DNA from 2 places in the Dehalobacter sp. genome. Region 2 is predicted to be linked to the other one. Evidence: a T-box and tRNA genes for the amino acid it is inferred to sense, from the RefSeq annotation. Region 2 holds a T-box; the other holds one or more tRNA genes.
The links. A T-box is a leader RNA that pairs with one kind of tRNA and senses whether it is charged. The one in region 2 lies ahead of leuS (leucine--tRNA ligase), so its partner is inferred to be a tRNA-Leu.

Region 1: it has a tRNA-Leu gene. The T-box ahead of leuS (leucine--tRNA ligase) is inferred to sense a tRNA for this amino acid. The anticodon was not compared.

The regions. Positions count from the first base shown of each region.
Region 1 is NZ_JAPDHR010000035.1:18,165-21,382, reverse strand. Features, by position in the region: gene OKX56_RS10070 (DNA polymerase III subunit alpha) at 1-1,036, shown strand, start outside; gene coaD (pantetheine-phosphate adenylyltransferase) at 1,135-1,620, shown strand; gene OKX56_RS10060 (putative signal transducing protein) at 1,642-1,839, shown strand; tRNA gene OKX56_RS10055 (tRNA-Leu) at 1,950-2,036, shown strand; gene OKX56_RS10050 (hypothetical protein) at 2,434-2,805, shown strand; gene OKX56_RS10045 (hypothetical protein) at 3,114-3,218, shown strand, end outside.
Region 2 is NZ_JAPDHR010000041.1:34,458-37,675, reverse strand. Features, by position in the region: gene yqeK (bis(5'-nucleosyl)-tetraphosphatase (symmetrical) YqeK) at 159-743, shown strand; gene rsfS (ribosome silencing factor) at 747-1,094, shown strand; T-box leader at 1,123-1,317, shown strand; gene leuS (leucine--tRNA ligase) at 1,437-3,218, shown strand, end outside.

The sequences.
Region 1 (3,218 bases), on a different contig from region 2:
CATTCAGGAAGCCAGGAGCAGCGGCATTGAGATTCTGCCGCCCGATGTCCAGTACAGTTACCGGGATTTTACCATAGAACACGGAGCGATACGTTTCGGGCTCGAGGCGATCCGCAATGTCGGGACACAGGTGGTTGACAGGATCATCGCCGAAAGAGCTAACGGCCCGTTTGCGTCGTTTTATGACTTTATTGTACGCATGGATGCTAAAGTTCTAAACAAACGAACCCTTGAAAGTCTGATTAAGGCCGGCGCGTTTCAGTCACTGTGCAGCCGCGCTCAGGCTATGAAAGTCCTGGATCAGGCCCTGGAGCTGGCCCAGAACCGGCAAAAGGACAACGAATCCGGCCAGATGTCTTTGTTTGATCTCGACCAGGACCTCGATGAAGGGTTGCGTATGCCTGAAATACCGGAATTCAGCGAGAGCGAGATCCTAAAGATGGAGAGGGAGTATATCGGTATTTATCTCACAGCCCATCCGCTTTATTCCGTGAATGACCTATTAAGGAAAATCACGAGTTCAGAAATTGCGGCCTGTCTCGAAAGTGCGGAAGAAAAAAAGGTCATTCTGGGTGGGATAATAAATTCTTATCGGCAAACAATAACGAAAAAAGGGGAAATGATGGCTACCTTCTTACTGGAGGATCTGACCGGAACGATTGAGGTTCTGGTATTCCCCAGATTGTTTCCGGAAGTTGTCAGGATGGACAACGACCATATTGTGGTTGTTCACGGTCGTTATTATGTGAATGAAGATGAAAAGAAAATATTTGCTGAAAAAGTTCTGCCGATCGAGGAATGCAGCGTCAAACCGGATAAATTGTTTCTGAAGATTCCAAGCAATCAGGATACGGAACTGACCGATAAGATCCTGGCAATCCTTGGGGCATTTCGCGGAACGCATCCTGTCTATTTCTTTTGCCAGGATAATAAGAAGACCTTTGAGATAAGTCCAAATTATTTTGTCAGGCCATCTGAAGAGCTTGACAGGGCGCTTATTGCGCTTTTGGGAAATGATCAGGTAAGATGGCAATAAAAATTTGTTGGAAGAGGCAGGATATTGTTACTTTGGGGCGAATCCCATAAATAGATTTTATGACGCTGAGATATTTTCTGAACTGAAGGAGATTTTTTGTGCGAACTGCGATATACCCGGGGACATTCGATCCAGTAACCAATGGGCACCTTGATATCCTGCATAGAGCTATTTACCTTTTTGACCGTGTCATTGTGGCGGTAGCTTCCGAAAGTAACAAACAGACGCTTTTTTCATTGGAAGAAAGGCAGGAACTGTTGAGATGCGAAACCAGCGATATGAAAAATGTTGAAGTCAAGTCTTTTGGCGGTCTGACTGTGGATTTTGCGCGTGAATGCGGAGCTGTTGCGCTGATCAGAGGCTTGCGGGCCATGACGGATTTCGAATACGAATTTCAGCTGGCTTTGATGAATAAAAAGCTGGCTCCCGACATCGAGACCGTCTTTTTAATGACAAAAAGCGAGTATTCGTTCATCAGTTCCAGCTCGATCAAATCGGCGGCAAGTCTGAAAGGAGATGTTTCAGGATTAGTTCCGCCAAATGTGGAGAAAGCAATGATTCAAAAGTATAATAAGATGGTCTAAATGCTTATTGGAGGATAGAATATGTGGACAGTCATTTATATAGCACCAAATAAAGCAGTCGCTGAAAAATATCAAAAAGCATTTGCAGACGAAGGTATTTTAGTCCAGCTAAAAGCAGTAGGTTCCCAAGAATCCGTCGACGTAAGCGTCGAAATACTCGTGCCGGAGTCGGAGGCTGAGGAAGCCAACGAGATCCTGACCGGTATTATGCGTTCATAATCCAAGTTGTCTTTATCGGAGTAAAAAATAATATGAAAATGGCCGTAAAAAAAGTGGCAATGTACTTGCGTTTTTGACGCTGATATTATAAAATAGCAAAAGTAAGGCGTGCCGAAGTGGCGGAATTGGCAGACGCGTCGGTCTCAAAAACCGATATCTGTGAGGATGTGCCGGTTCGACCCCGGCCTTCGGCACCATGAAATTTAAAGGCTTTTGGGCCTTTTTATTTTTTGCCCAAATGTATTGAAATTTATATTTGTACAGATTTTTTTAGGCAGATAACACAAGAAGAGGGCGATATTATTTCATCCTCTTCTTTGCATTATTATTTGGACTTTTGATCATCCCTATTTAGATGGAAAATCAGTGTAAAAGAAGGATTTTAGTATATGACTGTAAAATATATGCTAAATTAGCAAAAGATTCTTGTTAATGTATAAAACAAGGTATATAGGAGGAAAATCATGGATTTTATTGATGAATTGATATGAGGGGAAACGAACAAAGGCAACTGTTGATAAATTTAAGGAAATAGTAAAAAAATCATACAACCAATTTCTAAATGAGATAGTTAATGATCGGCTAAAAGCTGCGATGGGTGATTCAGAAAAGGTTGAACAAGAACCACAGGAGGCAGCAACTACTGTACAGAAGGATCAGGAATTAAAAAATAAAATAGAGACAACACAAGAAGAGTTAGAATATTATTATGCAGTAAAAAGTGTTTTGAATCCGGCAGTTAATTCATCAAGGATATTCTTTAGAGATACCGAATCATATTTTGGTATTCTATTGGATGATAATAAACTAAAGTGGATATGTAGATTAGGCTTAAATGCACAGCAGAAATATTTATACATTCCTGATGAGAATAAACACCCGATTCGAATTCAAATATCGGACGTTGATGATATCTATAACTATCAAACACAGCTGATAGAATCAGTAAAAAGATACCTATCGTAAGAGTATATATAGGAAGAGCATGATCAATCATGCTCAGATTACTGACGAACCCCATGATTAAAAATTAATGGGGTTCGTTTTTGTTTTATTTAAGCATACGAAAGAATATTCTTGTCAGAATAAAGTAAACACATTTAAAAGGCTCAGATTTTATTTCATGAGCCTTTACTATTTGTATAAATTAACATATATCATACATAATAGAATAATGTATTAAAGAAAAGTTTAATTAATTTGCTTGTATATATATGGAAAGTAGGTTAAAATAAATGTACAAGAAATATCGATTAGAACGGAGGGGAAGAGAGGTGGCGAGTGCAAAAACAGCAGTTCTTAATACGACAAAAAAATCTGGAAGATTTGATATTCTACGCGAATCACTATCTTTGTCCCTTGATAGAAAAACTGCAAGA
Region 2 (3,218 bases):
TGAGTCGTAGGACTCTATATAAATAGCATGAAGAATCCTGGTTTATCTTACATTCTCAGACCCTGGACCCGAGAGAATACGGTACAGCAAACTGTACCGTATTCTTGTATGACGCCCATGGATGGCAAGGAGCGGTAAAATAAGAGAGGTTGAACGTTGTGAACGACCGGCTGGAATATTTCAGAACTTTAGCCTCACAAAAACTTTCGCTGGAAAGATTTCAGCACACGCTTGGGGTAGAGGCTCTGGCCGTGGAACTTGCCCCGAGGTTCGGTGTAAAAGAGGGAGATGCGGGCTTAGCTGCCCTTACCCATGACCTGGCTAAGGAGTACACTTATTTGGAGCAGCTGAAAAAAGCCCGGGAATGGAACCTTATTCTTTATCCGGAAGATATGGAAATTCCCCAGGTCATTCACGGAAGAGTCGCAGCTTATATGCTGCAGATTCTTTACGCGATAAAAAACGAGGATGTCCTGAATGCGGTTGCGAATCATACCTTGGGGAGACCGGGGATGTCCCCTCTGGAAATGTTGATCTACAGTGTCGATCTCACGGAACCCGGGAGGAATTTCCCCGGTGTAGACAAGCTTCGCCAGAAGTTGTATCATGACCTTAAGACAGGTACACTGGCTTGTGTGGAGCATACCTTGTACTATCTGAAGGAGAACAATAAACCGATTCATCCGCTGACAATTCTGACGTATGAAGATTTGAAAAATGGAAAAGCGTCTAAAGGAGGTTAGAATTTGGAAATAAGTCATGACCAGCTGCAGAAAGTAGTTGACTTTATTGACGATAAAAGAGGCGGAAATATTCTGACCCTTGACTTAAAGGGAATATCCGTCATTGCAGATTATTTTATGATTGCCACGGGAAACAGCACGACTCAGACCAAAGCAATTATCGAGTACCTTGCAGAAAAATTGCCCGAGGTCGGGATTCCGGTTTTAAGGATAGAAGGGCTTCCTGAAGCTCAGTGGGTGCTGATCGACTGTGGTGATCTGGTTATACATATTATGACACCAGATACCAGAGAGTTTTATAGTCTGGAAAGACTGTGGGGCGATGCCCGGGAAGTCGTATTATATAATTAGATTTTAATTTGGATATCCAATCTAATATTTTTACGCTTTGAAGGAAAGCAGTACCTGAAAGGGATGGATCAGAGAGACGGCGGTTGGTGTGAGCCGTTTTCACCAGGCGGGGAACTCGTTCCTGAGCAGTGTCCGGGCAGCAACGGATGCCGGTGAGAACCGTTATAATCTTTAAGCGCACAGAATTAGGGTGGTACCGCGGGAGCAAACTCTCGTCCCTTGGGGATGGGGGTTTTTATCTATTTTTGGACTAGTAATATCTACCAGAAGAATGAACATTTGAAACATAAGGCAGGACAACTAAAGGCTGTTCTGTTGGAAAGAACTTTGGAGGTCGGATCTATGCAGGAAAGATATTTATTCAACGAGATTGAGTCAAAATGGCAGAAAGCCTGGCTGGAGAACAAAGCAGGAAAAACTGAGGAGAATAGCGGTAAAGAAAAGTTCTATGCACTTGCCATGTTTCCATACCCATCTGGAAACTTACATATGGGACATGTCCGCAATTATTCGATCGTTGATGTGATTGCCCGCTTCAAAAGGATGCAGGGCTATGATGTGCTGCACCCGATTGGCTGGGATGCCTTCGGCCTTCCCGCTGAAAACGCCGCGATCAAGCATCAGACACCGCCGGCAGAGTGGACCTGGAAAAATATTGCGAACATGAAGCGACAGCTTCAGGAAATGGGTATTTCTTACGATTGGGATAGAGAAGTTGCAACCTGCCACCCCGAGTATTACCACTGGACGCAATGGATTTTTAATCAGTTCTATCAACATGGTTTGGTCTATAAGAAGAAAGCCGCTGTAAACTGGTGCCCGTCCTGCGCGACAGTGTTGGCTAACGAACAGGTCGTGGACGGTGCCTGCGAGCGTTGCGACACACCTGTTACCAAAAAAGATCTTGAACAATGGTTTTTCAAGATTACGGATTATTCGGAACAGCTCTTAAACGACCTTGATAAGCTCACCGGCTGGCCGGAAAAAGTAAAAACCATGCAGCGCAACTGGATTGGCCGCTCTGAAGGGGCCGAAGCCAATTTTAAAATTGAAGGCACCACAGATATGATCACTGTATTCACAACCAGAGTCGATACGATTTTTGGCGTGAGCTATGTGGTTCTTGCCCCCGAACATCCGCTGGTTACACAGCTCGTCAAAGGAACACAGTATGAACAAGGCGTGCTCACTTTTATCGAGAAGATGAAAGGTTTGAACGAAATTGCGAGAACCTCATCGGAAGCAGAAAAAGAAGGGATGTTTATCGGACACTACTGCATCAACCCATTAAGCGGAGAAAGGATCCCGATCTGGATTGCCAATTACGTTCTTCTCGAATATGGAACCGGGGCTGTTATGGGGGTCCCGGGACATGATGAAAGAGATTTTGCCTTTGCCGGGAAGTACGGTCTGCCGATTGCGAGAGTCATTCTTGATCCTAAAGTTTCCGCTGCAGATAAAGATATGCCGATGAAAGAAGCTTATATTGAAGACGGGACCATGGTCAACTCCCTTGATTTTGACGGACTGGATAACCGGACGGCCTGGGGCAAGATGGCTGCCAAACTGGAAAAGCTGCAGCTTGGTGAGCGTAGAATCAATTACCGCCTTAGGGACTGGCTGATTTCCCGTCAGCGCTATTGGGGTGCGCCAATTCCGATGATTTACTGTGATACGTGCGGCGTTGTGCCTGTGCCGGATGATCAGCTGCCGGTGATGCTGCCCGATGATGTCGTGTTCAAGGCCGGTGAGAATCCGCTGACCACTTCCCAGAGCTTTGTGCAGACAACTTGTACGAAGTGCGGAGGCCCTGCCAGAAGAGAAACCGATACGATGGACACCTTCATGTGCTCTTCGTGGTACTATCTGAGGTATTGTGACCCGCGGAATCCGGATAAGGCTTTTGACGAGAAAAACGCGGCCAAATGGATGAACGTCGACCAGTATGTCGGCGGTGTTGAGCATGCGATCCTGCATCTGCTCTATTCACGCTTTTTTACTAAAGCCCTGAGAGATTTTGGCTACCTCCAGGTGGATGAGCCGTTTGCAAATCTGCTTACCCAGGGAATGGTCTGCATGGACGGTTCCAAGATGTCCAAATCCAAAGGAAATGTCGTCAGCCCT